4 regions of the Pantoea sp. SGAir0183 genome follow, and region 1 is predicted to be linked to each of the others. Evidence: predicted binding sites of a transcription regulator. Region 1 holds the regulator's gene; each other region holds the start of a gene.
The links. Region 1 encodes CRP, which controls carbon source genes, mostly activating them, when cyclic AMP is high. Its sites were predicted from a motif close to ATGTGANNNNNNTCACAT; they were not measured.
Positions count from the first base shown of each region.

Region 2: the regulator CRP is predicted to act here: its motif matches at 1,201-1,218, upstream of garD (galactarate dehydratase).
Region 3: the regulator CRP is predicted to act here: its motif matches at 3,127-3,144, upstream of udp (uridine phosphorylase).
Region 4: the regulator CRP is predicted to act here: its motif matches at 1,914-1,931, upstream of C1N59_RS06390 (YfcZ/YiiS family protein).

Region 1 is NZ_CP028053.1:408,983-414,804, forward strand. Features, by position in the region: gene C1N59_RS01865 (aminodeoxychorismate synthase component II) at 1-296, shown strand, start outside; gene C1N59_RS01870 (bifunctional acetylornithine/succinyldiaminopimelate transaminase) at 385-1,605, shown strand; gene C1N59_RS01875 (YccS/YhfK family putative transporter) at 1,607-3,682, opposite strand; gene crp (cAMP-activated global transcriptional regulator CRP) at 3,741-4,373, opposite strand; gene C1N59_RS01885 (OsmC family protein) at 4,676-5,080, shown strand; gene C1N59_RS01890 (phosphoribulokinase) at 5,110-5,822, opposite strand, start outside.
Region 2 is NZ_CP028053.1:927,980-933,801, reverse strand. Features, by position in the region: gene C1N59_RS04515 (MFS transporter) at 1-886, opposite strand, end outside; gene garD (galactarate dehydratase) at 1,397-2,956, shown strand; gene C1N59_RS04505 (flavodoxin) at 3,044-3,490, opposite strand; gene truC (tRNA pseudouridine(65) synthase TruC) at 3,503-4,282, opposite strand; gene C1N59_RS04495 (YqcC family protein) at 4,282-4,611, opposite strand; gene syd (SecY-interacting protein) at 5,189-5,737, opposite strand; gene queF (NADPH-dependent 7-cyano-7-deazaguanine reductase QueF) at 5,799-5,822, shown strand, end outside.
Region 3 is NZ_CP028053.1:4,253,725-4,259,546, reverse strand. Features, by position in the region: gene C1N59_RS19820 (carboxylate/amino acid/amine transporter) at 1-19, shown strand, start outside; gene C1N59_RS19815 (YehS family protein) at 208-687, opposite strand; gene metR (HTH-type transcriptional regulator MetR) at 772-1,689, opposite strand; gene C1N59_RS19805 (dienelactone hydrolase family protein) at 2,117-2,953, opposite strand; gene udp (uridine phosphorylase) at 3,256-4,017, shown strand; gene rmuC (DNA recombination protein RmuC) at 4,162-5,661, shown strand; gene ubiE (bifunctional demethylmenaquinone methyltransferase/2-methoxy-6-polyprenyl-1,4-benzoquinol methylase UbiE) at 5,738-5,822, shown strand, end outside.
Region 4 is NZ_CP028053.1:1,324,247-1,330,068, forward strand. Features, by position in the region: gene mlaA (phospholipid-binding lipoprotein MlaA) at 1-265, shown strand, start outside; gene fadL (long-chain fatty acid transporter FadL) at 390-1,664, opposite strand; gene C1N59_RS06390 (YfcZ/YiiS family protein) at 2,022-2,318, shown strand; gene fadI (acetyl-CoA C-acyltransferase FadI) at 2,481-3,791, shown strand; gene fadJ (fatty acid oxidation complex subunit alpha FadJ) at 3,791-5,822, shown strand, end outside.

The DNA of each region.
Region 1 (5,822 bases):
TGCGTGCGCGCGAAGTCATGCACGGTAAGACGTCTGCTGTTCAGCATAACGGCTGTGGTGTATTTCGCGGTCTGAATCAACCGCTGACCGTAACGCGTTATCACTCGCTGATTGTGAAAGCCGATACGCTGCCTGATGAATTTGACGTCACCGCATGGAGTTTACGTGACGGTCAGCCCGACGAAATTATGGGCATCCGCCATAAAACGCTGGCACTGGAAGGCGTGCAGTTTCATCCTGAAAGTATCCTCAGCGAACAGGGACATCAATTGCTCGCTAATTTCCTGCAACAGTAAAGTTGTGTTTGCCTTTAAGTGATTTTTTATGCATATTTCATGATTATTATTTCATCACGAATCAACTCATCAGTTTGCGAGGTTGTCAATGGCAGCGGAAAACATTGCGGTAACACGGGAAACGTTCGATCAGGTTATTTTGCCTGTTTATGCACCTGCGCAGTTTGTACCGGTAAAAGGCAAAGGAAGCCGGGTGTGGGATCAGCAGGGTAAAGAGTATATCGACTTCTCGGGTGGGATTGCCGTCACCGCGCTGGGCCATTGTCACCCGGCGCTGATTGAAACCCTGAAGAAACAGGGCGAAACCCTGTGGCACACCAGCAATGTGTTCACCAATGAACCGGCTTTGCGCCTGGCCAGCAAACTGATTAACGCCACCTTCGCGGACAGAGTGTTTTTTGCCAACTCCGGCGCAGAAGCCAACGAGGCCGCGTTTAAGCTGGCGCGTTATTATGCCTGTAAACGTCATAGCCCGTTTAAAAGCAAAATTATTGCCTTCCATAATGCCTTTCATGGCCGGACGCTGTTTACGGTCACGGTAGGCGGCCAGCCAAAATATTCCGACGGTTTTGGCCCGAAACCCGCTGACATTGTGCATGTGCCATTCAACGATTTGGCGGCAGTGAAAGCCGTTATCGACGACCACACCTGTGCGATTGTCGTTGAGCCCATTCAGGGTGAAGGTGGCGTCATGCCGGCCACGCCAGAATTTATGCAGGGGCTGCGTGAGCTCTGCGATAAACATCAGGCGTTGCTGGTGCTGGATGAAGTTCAGAGCGGTATGGGGCGCAGCGGTAAGCTGTTTGCTTATGAGCACTACGGCGTCACGCCAGACATTCTGACTTCGGCGAAAGCGCTGGGCGGTGGTTTTCCTGTCAGCGCGATGCTGACCACTGAGGAGGTGGCGTCAACGATGGCTCCTGGCGTGCATGGCACCACCTATGGTGGCAATCCGCTGGCCTGTGCGATTGCTGAAACCGCGCTGGATCTGATCAATACGCCAGACGTGCTGAACGGCGTGGAATCCCGTCGTCAGCAGTTTGTCGAGGCACTCAAGGCGATTGATGCCCGTTACGATCTGTTTAGCGATATTCGCGGCAAAGGCTTACTGGTAGGCGCGGCCCTGAAGCCGCAACATGCCGGAAAATCACGCGATATCCTCAATGCCGCCGCGGCTGAAGGCGTTATGGTGCTGGTGGCTGGTACGGATGTGATGCGTTTTGCCCCTTCACTGATTATTGAACCCGCCGATATTGAAGAAGGCATGGCGCGCTTTGCCAAAGCGGCCGGGAAAGTCCTGGCTGCCTGAGTTATTTTCGACCCAGACTACGAATCAGCCAGCGACCATGATGCGGTCGCTGGTTCCACGCCAGCGATGAGATCGTGTGCATCACCTTAAGATGATCCAGAATGCGCCTGATGTGCTGCTCCAGTACTGTGACCGGTCCCTCGTTGATATCTTCAATCCCCTGTAAAAGATCGGTTTGCGAACTTTCGCCATCATATTCAAGCCGCTGCTGGCAACGCTGCAGCGCAATTTCACACCATTGCAGATAGTGCTCCGCCAGCGTAGGCGGCAGCATGGTATGTTCGCGTGCCAGAATCGTCATGGCGTTGATGTGCTCAACGATAAACTGGCTGTGCGTGACCCATAAACGCATATCCTGTAAATAGCGTGCGTTAAACCCCGGCTCCTGCATCGCCTGATTTAGTGAGTTAAAGACTGCATTGTGGGCCTGATTAACGTTAACGCGCTGATAGGCGAGTACCTCGGGAGACTGTTCCGGACCAAGCAACATGCGTAACGCGTCCTGGAAAGCCTCAAGCACATCATGTGCGTTCTGTCGTAGCAGGGCACTTTGCCATTGCGGCCAAAGCCATAACGTTCCGCCAAACGCAATCAGGCAGCCCATCAGGGTATCCAGCAGGCGCGGCAGTAAGAATTGTGCGCCGTTAAGTGACAGAAGTTGCAGGGTATATACCGCGGTGACCGTGAACCCCACCATCGACCAGCCGTAAAACTGGCGGGTAAAGCGATAGCTGATAAAGGTAATCACCAGCATGATGCTCAACACCAGCGGTTCAGGGACATCCAGCCGCAGCGAGGCTGCCGCAATCACCAGCCCGGCAAAGGTGCCCAGCGCACGGTGCTGAATACGCACCCGTGTAGCGCTGTAGTTACTCTGGCTGACAAACATAATGGTCATCAGAATCCAGTAGGGTTTGGGAATCGAAAAGAACAGCGCCAGCCCGCTACCCAGCATCAGCATCACAGAAAAACGTCCGGCCGTGCGCAGGGCAGAAGAGCGCAGCGAGAGATAGCTTCTGAGTGCGGGCAGAAGCGGTAAACGGCGCTGGCGATCCGCCATCAAATCACGCTGATAAAGGGGCTTTTGTGTACGCAGTACCCGTGCGATGCGGCTGAAGTGATAAAGGCAAAAATTTCCTACCGGATTGTCCGGGTGCTGACGGGCGATTTTTTCCAGTGCCCCCAGCTGCTTGTCCATATCAAAGCGACTGGACAGTTGGTGGTACAGGATGTTGTCTGCCAGCTCACGTAAACGGGCGGAAATGGTTTTCGCATTCCAGCGAATCACGGCCTCAGCATGGCTTTGTTCTACCAGTTTTTGCACTTCTTCTGGCTGATGCAGGCTGACAGAAATGTGTTCCTGTAAATCCAGTGCGACCTGAAAAGCGCGGGTCAGTCGCTTATGACTGTGATCGCGGCTGGCGGACAGCATATGCATCTGCTGATAACAGGTGTTGATGAGGTCGATTGCTTTTTGTTGCCGCGCCAGCAACGGTGGTAGCGCCTTCTCCGGATCGGTAAGTTGCGTCAACAAGGTGTACTTGGCGTCACAATAGTTCGCCAGTTCGCGGTAAATCAGACTCAGGCTTTCACGCATTGGCTGCTCTTTCCACAGCCAAAACCAGAACCAGTTAAACAGGCCATACCACAGCGTACCGCCGATGTAGAGCAGGGGCGGTACGTAAATGGGCATGCGGCCAATCAGGCTGGTGGTAAATATCGCTGCGATCAGTGTGGCAGGGAGTAACCGTGCGTGCAGTGGGCTGATTTCACCTGTCACGCCCAGCAGCAAAGGCAGAGCGAAAAGAATAAGCGGTAAGGGCACGTCTTTAAACAGAAGCCACTGCATCAGTAAGCTACCCAGGGCAAACAGGCTGCCGCCGACAATCAGGCGTTTAAAGAAGCGTTTGTGGGGTGTATCCAGACCGGCAATATTGCAGCAGGCAGGCACCAATGAGAACAGCAATCCTTTTTGCAGATCGCCAAACAGCCAGCCGAGCGCGACGGGGAGACACAACACCAGTGTCTGGCGCAGGGCATAGTTAACTTCAGGGTGATAAATTATTCTTCGCCACATCGGCTCAACGCAAATAATTCACGGCATAACGTTGCCATTATGCCGTGAAGAATAAAGCTTAGCGCGTGCCGTAAACAACAATTGTTTTGCCGTGTGCGGAGATCAGATTCTGGTCTTCCAGCATCTTCAAAATACGTCCCACGGTTTCACGTGAACATCCCACGATTTGGCCAATTTCCTGACGCGTAATTTTAATTTGCATGCCGTCAGGATGCGTCATGGCATCCGGCTGTTTCGCCAGGTTGAGCAACGTCTGCGCAATGCGACCGGTGACATCAAGGAACGCGAGGTTGCCCACTTTTTCCGATGTGACCTGCAGACGGCGCGCCATTTGCGAGGAGAGGCGCATGAGGATGTCCGGATTCACCTGAATCAGCTGACGGAATTTTTTGTAGGAAATCTCTGCCACTTCGCACGCGGTTTTCGCACGTACCCAGGCGCTGCGCTCCTGACCTTCTTCGAACAGGCCAAGCTCACCAATAAAGTCGCCCTGATTCAGATAGGACAGAATCATCTCCTTGCCTTCTTCATCCTTAATCAGTACCGCAACGGAACCTTTAACGATGTAGTAAAGCGTTTCCGCCTTTTCACCTTGATGAATGAGCGTACTTTTGGATGGATACTTGTGAATATGGCAATGGGACAGGAACCATTCAAGTGTAGGGTCTGTTTGCGGTTTGCCGAGAACCATTCGCTATTATCCTCTGTTGTAATCGTGCCCAAAATACAGGGCTCTGTTTCCCTGCCAGGCGATGTAAGCGTTAAGCGTCTTTCCATTCAGGAAATTATTCGGGCTGCATTCGGCGCAGTGCGCATCATTCTTCCCGGCTTCGTCTTCGGATGACGAAAAATATTTTCAGCTCTGTTTGTAGCACAGCTTACGTCGACTGTCTTGTGTTGTCTCGCTTCAGCAAGATGGCGTTTTCTCTGGATTGCTGTTTCCCAGGCAAAAGCGTACGCTGAGCCAAAACAGGGTATTCTGAGGTCAAAATTATGCAGGCACGCGTCAAATGGGTTGAAGGGTTAACATTCCTGGGGGAATCATCGTCCGGCCATCAGGTACTGATGGATGGCAATTCTGGCGATAAAGCGCCGAGCCCTATGGAGATGGTGCTGATGGCGGCAGGGGGATGCAGCGCCATTGACGTTGTGTCAATTTTGCAAAAAGGCCGCAACGATGTGGTTGATTGCGAAGTGAAACTATTGTCTGAACGTCGGGAAGAAGCCCCCCGCATCTTTACCCATATCAATCTGCATTTTATCGTCAGCGGCAACGCACTTTCGGATAAAGCCGTGGCACGCGCTGTCGATCTGTCAGCGGAAAAATATTGCTCTGTCGCCATCATGTTAGGCAAAGGCGTCAACATTACCCACAGCTACGAAGTGATCGCGCTGTAATCTCACAGAGGCCAGGCTGGCCTCTGTGGTTATTCAATCCGTTTCCCTTCCATGAGCCGTTTTACTAACGGCGCCATAATTAACTCCATCGCCAGTCCCATTTTGCCGCCGGGTACCACCAGCGTGTTGATATTGGAAATAAACGATCCCTGCAGCATGGCCAGCAGATAGGGAAAATCAATGTCTTCCAGCCCCTGAAAGTGGATAACCACAAAGCTTTCATCCAGCGAAGGGATGGTGCGCGCGGCAAAGGGATTAGAGGTATCCACCGTGGGGACGCGCTGAAAGTTAATATGGGTTCGTGAAAACTGCGGCGTAATGAAATTGATGTAATCTTCCATGGAACGCACTACCGAATCCATCACCGCTTCGCGTGAATGGCCACGCTCGCTGGTATCGCGCACCAGTTTCTGAATCCACTCCAGGTTGACGATGGGCACGACGCCGACCAGCAAATCGACTTTTTCCGCCACATTGTGTTGTGCAGTCACCACGCCGCCGTGCAAGCCTTCATAAAACAGCACATCCATATCCGGAGGTAACGGTTGCCAGGGCGTGAAGGTGCCGGGAACCTGGTTCCAGGGAACGGCTTCATCATAGGTGTGCAGATACTTACGCGACTGGCCCTTACCGTGTTCGCCGTATTCGATGAACGTTTGCTCCAGCAGGCCAAAATCATTCGCCTCCGGGCCAAAGTAGCTGATATGTCGCCCCAGATCGCGCGCTTTTCGGATAGCCATGT
Region 2 (5,822 bases), 520 kb from region 1:
CGGAGGCAACAAAACCGGCTTTAAGAATCGACATTCCGCGCGCCTGAACCAGATAAACCGGAAACCAGGTGATAAAGAAATAGGTCAGTGCGTTGATGCAGTACTGGCCAATATAGATACCGATCATCATGCGTGACTGCAGCAGCTGTTTGATCTGGAACCGCTTGTCACGGAAGCTGACGTTTTGCTTTTCGCTTTTCTGATCCATGTTGATCAGCGCACCGCCCTGCTCCATGTATTCCCGTTCCGCCTGATTAACGCCAGGATGATCGCTGGGATCGTGAATCACTTTGAGCCAGATAAGGCTCAGGATGATGCCCAGTCCCCCCATGAACCAGAAGACATGAGCCCAACCGACTGCGGAGGTCAGCCAGCCCATGATGGGTGCGAAAATCACGGTCGCAAAATACTGGGCAGAATTGAAAATGGCCACGGCGGTGCCGCGCTCCTGAGCCGGAAACCAGGCGGCCACAATTCGGCTGTTACCCGGAAATGAAGGTGCTTCTGCCAGCCCCACCATAAAGCGCAACATAAACAGCGCCATCACGATGGTGTAACCGCTGAACAGGTCCACGAAGCCTTGCAGCAAGGTAAATAACGACCAGAGGAAGATGCTCCAGAAATAGACGCGTTTGGACCCAAAGCGATCCAACAGCCAGCCGCCGGGGATTTGTCCAATAACATAGGCCCACGAAAACGCCGAGAAGATGTAACCCATGCCCACGGGATCGAGGCCAATATCCTTTGCCATCGCGGAGCCAGCGATGGATAACGTCGCCCGGTCGCCGTAGTTGAATGAGGTCACAATAAACAACATGACCACAATCCAGTAGCGTGCATTTGTCCGTTTCTGGACCGCCTCTGACGTCTGGTGAAAACTACTCATGATGCACTCCTGAAAAATAGCGAAAGTGACATTCGCTCTGACTGCATACACATCGCGTTGGGTATCAGAGAGATGTAGGTTAAACACGGCGATTTTTTTATTGGCAAATTGCTCACGCGGCGTGACATATAACCTGACCGGGGAAACGGAAATCAGTATAAGAAGTGGGTTTCACGGTGACATTGGAATATCTCCCTGGAATAAGGAGAAGGAATCGTGCTTTTTTGGGCTATTGCATAAAACACTGCGGCGCATTTCACGTATTTTGGTATTCCTCACCCAAAGCCAGCTCCTACGCCCGACGATCGCCGGCTTTGTGAGAATCTTCACTTGATTTGGTAAAAAGACATGAAAACGGCCGTCTCTGAAGGCTGAATGTAGGTCAATTGCACAATGTGCAGGTGAGAACCCCTCTTTATACTGACGGTGGCAAATACTGAACCTGTGACATCTGACTTCTTATAATGAATGCGCCACAGAAATAAGGCGCGACGCACTGGAAGGTGAGCGATGATCCCCCTGTCAAACGAACAACCGCTCTATATCAAAGTTCATGAAAACGATAACGTGGCCATTGTGGTTAACAGCCAGGGACTGCCTGCCGGTACCACGTTTCGTGATGGCTTAACTCTGACCGAGCATATTCCCCAGGGACACAAGGTGGCGCTGCAGGCTATTCCTGATGGGCAGCCCATACTGCGCTATGGCGAGGTGATTGGTCTGGCCATGCGTGATATCGCCCAGGGGAGCTGGATCGACGAATCGCTAATTGCTCTGCCGGACGCCCCGGACTTAGCGCATTTACCTTTAGCGAATAATGTGCCGCCGGCGTTACCGCCGCTGGACGGTTATACCTTTGAGGGCTATCGCAACGCTGACGGCAGCGTGGGCACCCGTAATCTGCTGGGGATCACTACCAGCGTGCACTGCGTCGCGGGCGTGGTGGATTATGTGGTGCAAATCATTGAGCGTGATTTACTGCCCCGCTATCCCAACGTTGATGGCGTGGTGGCGCTAAATCATCTTTATGGCTGTGGCGTGGCGATCAATGCCCCCGCGGCGGTGATCCCGATCCGAACCGTTCATAATCTGGCCCTGAATGCCAATTTCGGCGGCGAAATCATGGTGGTCAGTCTGGGATGCGAAAAGTTACAACCCGAACGCCTGCTGACCGGCACGCCTGACGTACAGCCCATCTCGCTGGACGATGCGGATATTGTGCGTTTGCAGGACGAGAGCCGGGTGGGCTTCGGTGCCATGGTGGATGAGATTTTGCAGGTCGCAGAGCGCCACCTGAGCCGCCTTAATCAACGCCAGCGCGAAACCTGCCCGGCCTCTGAACTGGTGGTGGGCATGCAGTGTGGCGGCAGCGACGCGTTTTCGGGCGTGACCGCGAATCCCGCCGTCGGCTTCGCCGCTGATCTGCTGGTACGCTGCGGAGCCACCGTAATGTTTTCTGAAGTCACGGAGGTACGGGATGCCATTCATTTGCTGACGCCACGCGTGGTTGACCAGACCGTGGGCCAGCGACTGATTGAGGAAATGGCCTGGTATGATCGCTATCTCGATCAAGGCAAAACGGACCGCAGCGCCAATCCCTCGCCCGGCAACAAGAAAGGCGGACTGGCCAACGTGGTGGAAAAAGCATTAGGCTCGATTGCCAAATCAGGCCGAAGCCCGATTATGGAAGTGCTGTCACCGGGACAACGGCCAACACGACGAGGGCTGATTTTTGCCGCCACGCCCGCCAGCGATTTTGTCTGCGGCACGCAGCAGCTGGCCTCAGGCATCACCTTACAGGTTTTTACAACAGGCAGGGGAACGCCTTACGGCCTGGCGGCGATTCCGGTGATTAAGATGGCGACCCGTACCGCATTGGCTGAACGCTGGCATGATTTAATGGATATTAACGCCGGTACGATTGCCACGGGCGAAGAAACCATCGAGCAGGTTGGCTGGCGGTTGTTTACATTAATTCTGGACATTGCCAGCGGCCGGAAACAAACCTGGTCAGACCGCTGGGGCATCCGCAATCAGCTGGCGGTCTTTAATCCCGCACCGATCACCTGATGCCGTTTTTATGCCGACAGGCCGTGCTGACACCCGCGTGGCGCGCATGTCAGCCACGCGGGTGCCGTCTTCTCCCACCCTGTACAGTCAGAGCTGTTTGCCCCACTGCTCAACCCAGGGAGACGTTACCGACTCTGGCTCCGGATTTTCGGTGGCGTCGATGAGCAACACGTCACCGATCCGCTTCGCCTGGTGCGCCTGCAGTAATGCATCAAAACGCTTGCCTGCGCCGCAGAAATTTTCATAACTGCTGTCGCCCAACGCTATCACGCCATAACGCAGCGTGGGCTGATGGCCCAGCTTATCCTGAATAGCATGAAACAGGCCGGAAATCGTATCCGGAAAATCGCCCTGACCGGTGGTCGAGGTGATGATCAGAGCGACATCACTGGCATAGTGTTGCCAGTCGGCCAGTGTCGGATCTTCGAAAATCGTTACCTCATGGCCCTGCTGCTGCAACAACGGCTCAGCTTCTTCTGCAACCAGTAAGGCGTTCCCATAGACGGTGCCTACAAAAATCCCAATCTTTGCCATTTCTTTTCCCCTTTATTCCGGAACGCTATCCTGACCTGAGCCTGCGAGAAACTCAACCCGTGGCACATCAGGAATACAGGCCTGCCAGCCAAACTGCTCCATCACCCGTTGCCAGACAGGATCGAGCCCGGCACGAATAAGCAGCGGTTCGCCCGTCACAGGATGGTTAAGGGATAAGCTGCTGGCATGCAACATCAAACGGCTGGCCCCAAAGTGCGCAGCCGCACCACGATTCTGGCGTAAATCCCCGTGGGCCGAATCGCCGATGATGGGATGACGCAAATGGGACATGTGCCGACGGAGTTGATGTTTCCGCCCGGTTTGCGGTTTAAGCTCAACCAGGCTGTAACGTGCCGTGGGATAGCGACTGATGGCGACCGGCATTTCTACCGTTGCCAGTGCGGCGTAATCGGTCACCGCCGGCTGCGGCGCACGGGGTTCGCTGACAAATTTGTCCGCGATCTTGTCCAGCTCTTCCACCAACGGATAATCCAGCCTGTCACTGCCTTCAAGCCAGCCGCGCACAATGGCATGGTAGGTCTTTTCCATGTGGTGATGCTCAAACTGCTGGGACAGCAGGCGGCCTACCTCACTGGACAGCCCCATCAGCAGCACGCCTGATGTGGGGCGATCCAGCCGATGCGCCGTGAAAACATGCTGGCCTATCTGGTCGCGTACCGTCTGCATCACAAACCGGGTTTCATGGCGATCAAGCCAACTGCGGTGCACCAGCCAGCCTGCGGGCTTATTCACCGCGACCAGCCACGCATCCTGATAAATGATTTCCAGCATCAGACCGGGTCATCCTGCAGCAATGCATCCAGCTGCTGTAAGGTCAGCAACAACAGTGTGCGCCCCGGCTGAACCGGCGTTAACGCCATTTCAAAATAGGGGGCAACCGCAAAATTTTTTGGCAATGCCTGGCCCGCACGAATCAGCATCTGCACCCGTGGAATCAGGACCCACTGCAACCATTCCAGCGGCTGCATCGTGTCGAGGAAAAAAGGTTGCTGGCTTGCGAAAGCCTGTTCGTCTGGCGCGTCCACCTGCCACAGATCGTGCTCACGCATGACGGCTTCGAGCTGTTCAAGCCGTTGCATAATAAACTGTTCTGACGTCATGCCTCACCTCTGACGAATAAAAAGGGGCGGCAAGGATAACCCGCAGGCACAAAAAAAGGGAGCACTGTATTAAACAGTGCTCCCGGTTCGTTTGCAGCTCTCCTGCTACGTTAATGCTCCCTGCTCATCCTTGACAACTTTTCCCGTGCGTAGTCCTTCCGCGAATCATCCTGATCACTCCTTAGCCTCCTGGCCCACCGCCTCGTCCGAGGGGCTCTCATTCTCCATCCTGGAGGTGTCCCTTAACTCATTCCTGAGTGTCCTGCTTCGTCCTGAAGCCTTCCTTGTGACGTAACAGCATTACGTTCCTGCCTCCTGGCTACCGTCTTCCTGACGGTTCCTGCTGTCCATGACGTCCTGTCAGCGAGGCCTATTCTCTTAAGAAAAGCCTCAGGGCACAAGGTGTTAAAACACGATATAACGCGATCCTGTTCAAGAGATTGAACAGCGGTGCTAATAAGTTAATGATTTACAATATTTTTACATCTCGGCCGCTACTTCACCGTTTCGCTAATATGGCGATCTCTCACACGGCATGTAAGAGATCTCTCACACGCGAAGCGGCACATCTCTGCAATTAATCACTAAGCGGTTGTAAATTATTAAGAAAAGTACAGATATCCGATGCCAACGTAATACGTTTCTTCTGACCGGGCGTTTCAAGGATGATGTCACCGCTCAGATTGCACAGGGAAATAATGTTCTCTTCTGACGCAGTGGTGGCAATAAACAGTGTTGGATTCTGCTTCAGGCGCCGCTGCATGACGAGGTGCCCGATCAGGTTTTCCTGCAGCCGGACAAAGTCGGTTTCACTCCAGACCTGGAGCAGCGTTAGCCTGTGGTCCTGCCACATGGCCTGCATGTCCCCCGCGAACTGGTGCGTATAAAAGGCCGTAATCTGCGGTTGCAGCGCAATCTCCAGCGCCCGCTCAACCGCCTCCAGCGAGGGCGGTAGTGTAAAGGGTTGCGGTTGCCAGAGCGCACACTCATCACGGTTTTCCAGCAAACAGGGGGAAGGAATACCATAAAGATCGCGACTGGCTGGCGCATGGCCCCGGCTCTGCTGCCAGTGCTGGCAGTAGCGCGTGGTAAAATCCGTTAACGCTTCAGCGGTTTGCTGCATCATTCAAATTCTCACTTCTGATAGGTTACACTTACTCACTTTGATGACTCTAGTGGTAACCGTTATGTCTTCTTACCAGCCGGACCCG
Region 3 (5,822 bases), 530 kb from region 1:
TAAGAACAATCAACAGTGAAGAAACAAGGCATCGCCGCGCATCGACGCCAAAAGTAGCAGGCCGCTCAGTCTGTTGCGATCCCATGGCGGACGGGGCGCGCGTCGGCAGAAGGCGAGCAAGACGACGTCTGCTCGCCCGGCAGAGCGGACCGCATTGTTATCCCGGTGCGCTTTCTCCGGCGGGACGAGCGTAAGTCGGCGGCTGGTTTAAGCGGGCTTAACTGGCGCAGGGCGATGAATCATCGTCAGCCCCTTGAGGAAATTACGCAGAATCTGGTCACCGCATTCACGATAGTTTTTGTGATCCGGTTTACGGAAGATCGCGCCAATCTCTGCCTGAGACACGGTGAAGTTGGCTTTTTTCAGGATATCAGGGATGTCGGTCGTTTTCAGGTCAAATGCAATACGCAGCTTTTTCATGAAAATGTTGTTATTCATCTTACGCTCGATGGAAGGCGCAGGGGCATCCTCACTTTTCCCACGGCGATGAAAGATTAAGCCATTCAGGAAATAGCCCATCAGGACATCGGGGCAGGGGCGAAATGCCGCATCCTCATCTTTTTTCAGCCAACTGGTGATATCGGCCTGAGGAACCTCGCACTCCGCTAAGGCAAAAATCGCCACCATTTTGGCATCGTTCAGATCGAGCATATAGCGCACGCTGCGCAAAATATCGTTGTTAGTCATGGTGAGATCGTCTCAAGGTCAGTCAACAGGCTGCGCATTATAGGGGATTTTGCCCGCCGCCGCGCAGCTTTGTCGCTCATGCGGCTAAACGGCTGCAGGATGCGCGGCATTCCTGACAAAAGGCAAATGTTCACAGGCATGCTGACGGGCAAAATGGATAAAGGCTTCCAGCACAGGCTGACGCTGCTCGCCGTCACGCACGGCGGCATAAAGCCGACTCCATAATCCCTCTCCCAGTGTTTTCGTGATCACTAACCCCTGTTTTTCAAAGCTCTCCACTACCCAGTGTGGCAGCGCGGCAATGCCCATGCGCGCCGACACCATCTGAATCATCAACAGCGTGTTATCCACATTCTTCAGTGCAGGACTGATGCCCGCGGGCTGAAGAAAATGACGCCAGATATCCAGCCGCTGACGCTGCACCGGGTAAATCATCAACACTTCGTCGGCCAGTGCGTCAGGGGAGATATGTTCGACCTGAGCCAGAGGATGATCGGGTGCCAGCACCAGGCGCACTTCGAAATCGAACATCGGTGAATAGAACAGGCCCGAGCGCGGCAGAATATCGGACGTTAAAACGATATCCAGCTCACCCTGTTGCAGTGCAGGTTGCGGATCGAAGGTCACACCTGATTTAAAATCCATCACCACCTGTGGCCAGCTCTGACGAAACTTATCCAGTGCCGGCGTAAGCCACTGAATGCAGCTATGACATTCAATGGCAACACGAAGCGTAGTCTGTTGCGGCTCATGGCAGGCCTGAAGCGCCTGCTGAATTTGCGGCAGAATCTGTTCCGCCAGCTGCAACAGAATTTCGCCCTGCGGCGTGAAGCGCAATGGCTGGCTTTTGCGTACAAACAGGCGGAATCCGAGCCGCTGTTCCAGATCGCTGAACTGATGTGACAACGCCGACTGCGTCTGGTGAAGCTGGGCGGCCGCGGCGGCCAGCGAGCCGGTATTCCGCAGAGCCTGAAGCGTCCGGAGATGTTTGAATTCGATCATGAGGGTCCTTCACATCGAAACTGAATAATTTGCGCTTGAGAGACATACAGTACCCGCAGAATATAGCGGTGTAAACATCTGGACGGCTAAACGTGACTGGCGATCAGACTGACCCAGGCATTTCTGGAGAATAGCAAATACCAATCCATAACCCTACTCCCGGCTTTTCATGTACAGGTGTGCGGCGCGAACTGAAAAATGAGTATTTGCTTATCCAAACGGAACGGACCGGAGGGTGACGACATTCACTCAAGAAATAGCAGAAAAAATGAGGCGCGTTATGTTGCTGCAGAACGGCTATGGGACACTCCGCAATCCAGCCTGAAAACCCACCAGGCTTGTGAGCAGGCTTAACGCGGAAAAGCTCTCAGATTTGCGGGTGTTGGATGGCGACGCGAGAGTTTGGGCGCTTACGCGCCCTTTTTTATCACTCAGTGGATGCGACACCGTACTGCTTAAACCAGGCTAACATACGTGCCCAGCCGTCTTTTGCCGATTCGGCATGGTAGCTCGGACGATAGTCGGCGTTAAAAGCATGCCCGGCATCGGGATACACAATGATCTCTGCCTTTGCGTTTGCAGCATGTAAGGCCTGGCGCATCTGCTCCACGCTTTCCAGCGGAATGCCGTCATCCTGACCACCATACAAACCCAGCACAGGCGCGTTCAGATCCACAGCAATATCGATAGGATGTTTTTGCTGCTTCATGGTTTTTTCCCCTACCAGGCGACCATACCAGGCCACGGCAGCGCGAAGTTGCGGGTTGTGTGCCGCATAGAGCCAACTGATGCGTCCGCCCCAACAGAAACCGGTAATTCCCATCCGCCGGATATCGCCACCGTTGCGGGCCGCCCAGTTAGCGGCATGATCGAGATCCGCCAGTACCTGGCTGTCAGGCACCTTGCTGACCAGTTCTTTAAACAGCGTAGGAATATCGTTGTAGTCGTTGGGGTCGCCTTCGCGGAAGTAAAGCTCTGGCGCGACAGCCAGATAGCCTTCCAGCGCCAGACGACGACAAATGTCGCGAATGTGTTCATGAACGCCGAAAATTTCCTGCACGACCAGCACAACAGGCAACGGCCCGTCTGCTGACTGCGGTTTCGCGTAAAAAGCCGGAAGATTTTCACCCTGACTCGGAATAGACGTCTCACCGGCGTGGATGGCCGGGCTGTCGGTAATAATGGTGGTCGAAGCCGTGGGCTGAACTGCCGGAGCAAACGCGCCTGCGGCTGATTTTTGTGTCATATTATCGTCGGTTTTCATCGTTATCTCCGTGCAAGCGTATGCGCAATCACGTAACTATAGCCTGGGCATTTATTACTGGTTCCGGGCAATGCGTAACAGAGCTTATAACCTTTAAAATACACTTCTCTTTAACATTCTCATGCTGCCTTCCACATCACCATATGTAGCATTACGGAAGGTCTGAGATAAACGTGTGATATTAATCACTAAAAATTTCACCGAAAATGTAACTTTCATTTTCTTGAGTGAAACCAGTCACACATTTAACCCGTCGGGTAACGTAAAGTGGCGTACTGTTTTTCCTTAACCCGGAGTCTGATATGACACAGTCTGACGTTTTCCATCTTGGCCTGACGAAAGCCGACCTGCAGGGGGCGACACTGGCCATTGTTCCTGGCGATCCGGAACGTGTAAAAAAAATTGCCGGACTGATGGACGATCCCCGGCACCTGGCTTCCCATCGTGAGTTCACCAGCTGGCTGGCTAAGCTTGACGGTAAACCCGTCGTGGTCTGTTCTACCGGGATTGGCGGACCTTCCACCTCCATTGCCGTCGAGGAGCTTGCTCAGCTTGGCGTGCGCACTTTCCTGCGTGTAGGGACAACGGGCGCCATCCAGCCGCATATCAATGTCGGCGACGTTCTGGTTACGACGGCGTCTGTACGCCTGGACGGTGCCAGCCTGCACTTCGCACCAATGGAATTTCCGGCCGTCGCCGATTTCACCTGCACAACGGCCTTAGTGGCTGCGGCAGAAGCCTGCGGTGCCAAAACTCATATCGGGATTACCGCCTCATCTGATACTTTCTACCCCGGCCAGGAGCGCTACGACACCTTCTCGGGCCGCGTCGTGAACCGTTTTCAGGGCTCTATGCAGGAGTGGCAGCAGATGGGCGTCCTGAACTATGAGATGGAATCGGCGACGCTGTTAACCATGTGCGCCAGTCAGGGCCTGCGCGCAGGCATGGTGGCGGGCGTGATTGTTAACCGCACGCAAAAAGAGATTCCCGATGCAGTGACGATGAAGCAGACCGAAAGCGATGCCGTCAAAATAGTAGTTGAAGCGGCGCGTCGCTTACTCTAGCCCTTCGTTTGACAGACAGGCCGGCTGTCCGGCCTGTCATGGCCTTGTCTTTACGTCTCGTCTTTCCCCCTCAGTAAATATATCTGGACATTCATACAGTGCGAATTTACCTTTTTCCTCAATAGCCTGACCAGCGGGGAGAATATGGATCAGCACATCATTATCAGCATCTGCCTTGGGCTCGCCGGCCTGGGTGTTGGCTGGATACTGGCGCAAATGCGTGTCAGTCATCAGTTAGCCAGCTTTACCACAGAGCGCCGTCTGCTTAACGAAGCACAACAACGTCAGCAACAGCACATCGAGCAGCTCCAGCAGCAGCTGCAACAGCGCGAACAGGAGTTGAGACAGCTTCATGGATCATTAAGCGGAGCCAATGAGCGCCTGCAACAGCTGGATTACTGGCGTAATGAGAGCGAGCAACTGACACGAGAGCTGCGCAATCAGCTGGAGGTGAACAGCGCGCAGGAAGCCGAGCTGCGTGAAGTGACCATCCGTCTTGAGGAAACCCGTTTTGCAGCGGAAGAGAAGCAGCGCCTGTTGACCAACAGCGAGCAGCGGCTTAGCGCGCAGTTTGAAAACCTGGCTAACCGAATTTTTGAAAACAGCGGTCGCCGCGTTGATGAGCAAAACCGTCAAAGTCTGAACAGCCTGATTGGGCCGTTGCGTGAACAGCTCGATGGCTTTCGGCGGCAGGTTAATGAGAGCTTTGGCGCGGAAGCGCGTGAACGCCATACACTGACCCACGAGATTCGTCAGCTACAGCAACTCAATGCGCAGATGGCCCAGGAAGCGCTCAACCTGACCAAAGCGCTCAAAGGCGACAACAAAATCCAGGGCAACTGGGGCGAGGTGGTGCTGAGCCGGGTACTGGAAGCGTCAGGATTGCGTGAAGGCTATGAATACGATATCCAGGTCAGCATGCAGAACGAGCAGCAAAGCCGCATGCAGCCCGATGTCATCGTCCGGCTTCCCCAGGGGAAAGATGTGGTGATCGACGCCAAAATGACGCTGGTTGCCTACGAGCGGTATTTCAACGCGGATGACGACATTGAACGTGAACAGGCCATTCAGGCGCATATCAGTGCCGTACGCGGCCATATCCGTTTGCTGGGCCGTAAAGATTATCAACAATTGCCCGGTTTACGCTCACTGGATTATGTGTTGATGTTTATCCCGGTTGAACCGGCGTTTTTACTGGCAATCGATCGGCAGCCAGAATTGATCGGCGAAGCGCTCCAGCAAAATATCATGCTGGTCAGTCCGACCACGCTGCTGGTTGCATTGCGTACCATCAACAATCTCTGGCGCTACGAGCATCAAAGCCGCAATGCGCAGCGGATTGCCGAGCGCGCAGCCAGGCTTTACGACAAAATGCGCCTGTTTGTTGATGATATGAGCGGTATTGGTCACAGCCTTGATAAGGCCCAAAACAGCTATCGTGAAGCGATGAAGAAGCTGGCAGAAGGGCGGGGTAATTTGATCGCACAAACGGAAGGCTTCCGTGACTTAGGTGTAGAGGTTAAACGCGCTATCAATCCCCATCTGGTCGAACGCGCGATGCCCGAAAATGAGCACGACAGTATGCCCGGTAACGACCAAAACGCAGACGAAAGTTGTGAGCGGGTTCGGCACCTCCACGAATAAGCAGGTCGCCAACGTGCCTGACCTCCGTGACTCTGATACACTTCCATAAGTATTGTTTGTGGAGCAGGTAAAACCGATGGCAGATGAATCACAGCAGGAAACTACCCATTTTGGCTTTCAGACCGTCGCCAAGAGCGAGAAAGCCGACAAAGTCGCGGACG
Region 4 (5,822 bases), 920 kb from region 1:
TTATGTGGATACGCTTTATCCGGTGCTGGGCTGGTTGACCTGGCCGATGTCCGTGGGTAAATGGGCACTTGAAGGGGTGGAAACGCGTGCGCAACTGCTGGACTCCGATGCTATCCTGAAACAGCAGCGCGATCCTTACGCCTTTATGCGTAACGCCTATTTTGAGCGCTATGACTTCCTGGCGCGTGGTGGCAAGCTGAAGCCCGAAGATAATCCGAACGCAGCGGCAATTCAGGACGATCTCAAAGATATCGATTCTCAGTAATGTGAGGCCGCCCGGAAAAGGGCGGCTTCAGGCTGAAGTGATTTATACGAATGTTCTGTCAGAGCTCGCCAGGCGGAGCAAAAAAAAGCGACACAGTGTGTCGCTTTTTTATGCGGTCAACATATCAGAATTTGTAGTTGAAGCTCGCGCCGTACAGCCAGGCTTTACCACTGGAATTAAAGGTGTAATTGCCTTCCTGAATGGTAACTTTCTGACCATGCATATAAGAGACGCCGACATCGACGGAGGCATCGTCATTAAATGCATAGGAGGCACCCGCACTCAGCCACAAGCGATCCTGATCCGGGATGGAGATGGAACGCTTGTCAGCCGGAACCGGGCTGTCATCAAAGGCGATACCGCTGCGGAAGGTCCAGTTTTTATCGTACTGGTAAGTGGTACCCAGGGCGATACGGTAGGCATCATGGAAGCCTTCATCTTTATAGAACAGCGTCTGACCATTCGAACCGGTCGCTTTCAGCTCCTGGAACTGGCTCCAGCTGGTATAGGCCAGGCTATAGTGAACGGCCCATTGTGGCGCGACTTTATGCCAGCCTGAAACTTCCCACATTTCTGGCAGATTCAGGGTTAATGAACCCGGAATCGTGTTTCCGCTTGTGCCAAAAGGTGCGCCGGGAATGTTAAATGCGTTGATGGCCGCAGGAAGATTACTTTTGTAATCCCCATCAAAGTCAACTTTCACCTCAGAGCGGTAGGTGAAACCAAAACGGTTATTATTATCAACCTCATAAAGTACACCGGCGTTCCAGCCATAACCCCATTCGTTCCCCTTTAGTCGGGTAATTTGGGTATCCGCAGGAATGCCCAGCGCGGAGAACGACTCTCCGGCATAACGCTCAATTTTCGCTTTAGCATAAACGGCATCAAAACCCACACCAAAGCTGAAGTGTTCATTCAGGCGGTAGGCGGTGCTGAGGTTAAGATTAACGGTCGTCAGGTCTGTTTTACCGCCGAATCCGCCTGCGGTATAACCGTTATTAAATTCTGTCGCCAGACCGTAGTTTGAGGTGGCAGAGGCACCTACCCACCATTGGTCATTAATCGGCTGGACATAGTGCAGATCAGGGATCCACTGATTAGGCGCGATGTTTTTCGCATCCAGGCTCCGTCCTGTTGGACTCTGGCCGCTGATATCCACTTGAGGATCGATATATACCGCACCGAGTGAAAATTCAGGGCGATCCATCAGCGCCATGGTCGCCGGGTTACGGCTGGCTGAGGCCGCCGTATCACCCATTGCGCCTTCGCCTGAATAAGCACGACCTAAACCAATGGAAGAAAATTCATTTAACTGAAATCCGGCTGCGTAAACGTTAGAGGAAATAAGCGCTACCGCAGCTGCCACGGCTGACTTTGCGAACAGGTTTTTATGGTTCATGACCACAACCTCATGTGAATTATTATTTAACGTTGTGACGTCGTGTAACAAGGAACGGCGGATTGTATGGACTGATGACGGTCGGACATATCAGACCAGTGCGGAGAGTATAGGTCCGACCTGTACACATGTTGCAATATTGTTTTTAAATTATTTCCAATTTGATAGATGAAAATTCGATCTGCTTAACACTTCTCTGCGGGAAACGAGGCAGGCAGCAGGCGCAAAACTGATTCAGATCAAATTATATTGTGATATTCGTCACTTAGCGTCGCGTGCATAGCGGGGGAGAAATCCAAAGCGTAGAATTTTTCGCAGCAAGGCTTTTCCCTTTAGTTGTGAAACCAGGAGATTACCATGACGGATGCTCTGAAAAAATGTCGCGCGACCGAAACGGCGGCATGCTGTTGTGTGGATGTCGGTACCGTAATGGACAACACCGATTGTACCGCCAGTTGGTCAGCGTGGTTTGGCCAGCGCGCGGAAGCCGACAGCAAACTGGCTGAACTGAGCGAAAGGGCGCGTCAGGTCGAGTCCGATCCCTGTGTCATAGATGCGCGATTCACAGAAGAGACGGGCGGCGTGCGGCTTGATGTTGCTTTTACTTTTAGCTGTCAGGCAGAAACCCTGATTTTTCAGTTAGGTTTACGCTGAACCGCTTAACGCCGCTGCCCGGCGGCGTTTGTCATTTTCGTGTTTCTCATCTCACTTTTCTCTTCCTGATGTTGGCGGCGTAGCCGCTTGTGGTTAACACTGTGGATCAGGTCAGACCTCTTTTGGCAATGATGCCCCGGTCACGATGCACAGGTGGATACAATGAGCAAAGCGCAGTCACTGTTGACGCGTACGGGCGAGCGCATCGCTATCACTCATGGATTACGTACGCCTTTTCTCCGTCAGGCGACAGGATTTCATGGCATTCCCGCCGTAGAGCTGGGCCGGATGGTGGTCAGTGAAATGGTGGCCCGGAGTGAGTTACCGGTCGGGATGATTGAGCAACTGGTGTTTGGTCAGGTGGTGCAGATGCCAGAGGCTCCCAACATCGCGCGGGAAATTGTGCTGAGCAGTGGTCTCAGCGTCAGTACCGATGCGTACAGCGTCAGCCGAGCCTGTGCGACCAGCTTCCAGGCGGTGGCTAACGTCACGGAAAGCCTGCTGGCAGGCACGATTTCGGTCGGTATTGCGGGCGGCGCGGATTCCTCTTCCGTCCTGCCGATTGGCGTCAGTAAAACGCTGGCTCGTGCGCTGGTGGATATGAACAAAGCAAAAAGCCTTTCCCAAAAGTTTCAGATTCTGCGCCGCCTGCGTCCCGGCGATCTGTTACCGGTGCCGCCTGCCGTGGCCGAATACTCCACAGGATTACGCATGGGCGATACCGCAGAACAGATGGCGAAAACGCACGGCATCAGCCGGGAAGAACAGGATGCGCTGGCTCTGCGTTCGCATCTGCGCGCAGCGCAGGCCTGGCAGTCGGGCGTGCTGAATCAGGAAGTCATGGCCGCCTTCGTCCCGCCCTTCAAGGCCCCCATAGACCAGGATAATAACGTGCGAATGGATGCGAAAGCGGCTGACTATGCCCGTTTACGTCCGGCGTTTGATCGCCAGCACGGCACGGTAACGGCAGCCAACAGCACGCCGTTAACGGACGGGGCGGCGGCGGTGATATTGATGCGTGAAGGCCAGGCCAAAGCGCTGGGATTACAGCCGCTGGGCTATCTGCGCAGCTACGCCTTTACCGCCATTGATGTCTGGCAGGACATGCTGCTCGGGCCCGCTTACGCCTCGCCGCTGGCGCTTGATCGTGCTGGCATCACGCTGGCTGATCTGACGCTTATTGATATGCATGAAGCGTTCGCGGCGCAGACCTTGAGTAATATCAAGCTGTTTCGTGACGAACGTTTTGCCCGCGAGGTATTAAACCGCTCGCACGCGCTGGGTGAAATCGACGATGCACGTTTTAACGTCCTGGGCGGCTCCATCGCCTATGGTCATCCTTTTGCGGCGACCGGCGCGCGCATGATCACGCAGACCTTAAATGAATTGCGTCGGCGCGGAGGCGGGCTGGGACTGGTCACGGCCTGTGCCGCCGGAGGATTAGGTGCAGCCATGGTTCTGGAGGCCGAATAATGGAACAGCGCGCGTTTACTTTGCAGATGCGGGACGATCATGTTGGCGTGATCACCATTGATGTGCCCAATGAAAAAATGAATACGCTGAAGGCGGAATTTGCGGTCCAGATTGCCAGCCTGATTAGCGAGGCACGCCAGCATCCGCAGCTGCTCGGGCTGGTACTGATTTCCGGGAAGCCTGACAACTTTGTAGCAGGTGCCGATATCACCATGATTGATCGCTGTCAGCGTGCGGATGAAGCCGAAGCTCTGACAAGGCAAGGGCAGGAGGTAATGGCCGCGATTGCCGCCTTGCCGTTTCCTGTGGTGGCCGCGATTCACGGGGCCTGCTTAGGCGGCGGTCTTGAGCTGGCGCTGGCCTGTCATTCACGCATCTGTACGCTGGATGATAAAACCCGTCTGGGACTGCCGGAAGTGCAACTGGGATTACTGCCCGGTTCGGGTGGCACGCAGCGTCTGCCGCATCTGATTGGTGTGCAAAAGGCTTTACCTCTCATCCTGACGGGGAAAAGCCTGCGCGCGAAGCAGGCGAAGAAGCTGGGGATTGTCGATGACGCGGTGCCGCAGGCGATCCTGCTGGATACCGCTATCGAAAGCGTTAAAAAAGGCAAATGCCGCCGCGCACCGCTTCCGCTGCGCGACCGTCTGCTGCAGGGGCCTATCGCCCGCCAGGCCTTGTTTGCGCTGGTCAGGCGGGAAACGGAACGCAAAACCCAGGGGAACTATCCGGCCACGCAACGTATCATCGATGTGGTGCGCATTGGGCTTGAGCAAAGCAGTCAGGCAGGTTATGCCGCCGAGGCGCGCGCCTTTGGCGAGCTGGCCATGACGCCGGAATCGGCGGCGCTACGCAGCCTGTTTTTTGCCTCCACCGCGCTGAAAAAAGAGAACGGAACTGAGGCGCAGCCCCGGCCAGTCGAACGTGTCGGTGTGCTGGGCGGCGGGTTGATGGGCGGCGGCATTGCCTGCGTCAGCGCAATTCATGCCGGTCTGCCCGTGCGCATCAAAGACATCAGCCTGAACGGCATTAATCATGCGCTGCAGACCAGTTGGGCGCTGCTGAGTAAAAAAGTGCAGCGTCGTCAGCTCACCCCGGCGCAGCGCCAGCAGCAGATGGCGCGCATCAGCGGCGGTACCGACTATCAGGGGTTTACCCAACGTGACATCGTCATCGAGGCGGTGTTTGAAGATCTGGCGCTGAAACAGCAAATGGTGGCAGAGGTGGAAACGCACTGTCAGCCCCAGACGATTTTTGCGTCCAATACCTCTTCCCTCCCGATTGCCGACATTGCGGCGAAGGCCGCGCGTCCTGAGAATATTATTGGCCTGCACTACTTCAGTCCGGTGGAGAAAATGCCGCTGGTTGAAGTTATCCCGCATGCGGCGACATCGCCTGAAACGCTCGCCAGCACCGTCACGCTGGCACGTAAACAGGGCAAAACGCCGATTGTGGTCGCTGACAGACCGGGCTTTTACGTCAACCGTATTCTGACGCCCTACATCAACGAAGCGATGCGCTGTCTGCTTGAGGGCGAACCTGTTGAACATATTGACCGCGCACTGGTGATGTTTGGCTTTCCGGTTGGGCCGGTTCAACTGCTGGATGAGGTGGGCATCGATGTTGGCAGTAAAATCTCGCCCGGGTTGCAGCAGGCTTACGGTGAACGGTTTGCGGCACCGCCTGCTCTGGCGGCCGTGATCAACGACGGACGCAAAGGGCGAAAAAATCATAAAGGGTTCTATCTGTATGAATCGTCACGTTTGCAACGTAAAAAGCCGGATCCCACCGTGTACGACGTATTGCAGATTAAACCCGCAAGCGTGCAGAGTGGGGCACACATCGCAGAGCGCTGCGTGATGATGATGTTAAATGAGGCGGTGCGCTGTCTGGATGAGCAGGTTATCCGCTCGCCCCGTGACGGTGATATTGGTGCGGTGTTTGGTATTGGCTTTCCCCCGTTTCTGGGTGGGCCATTTCACTATATTGATCGCCTTGGTGCTGGGGAAATCGTCAACAGATTAACGCGGC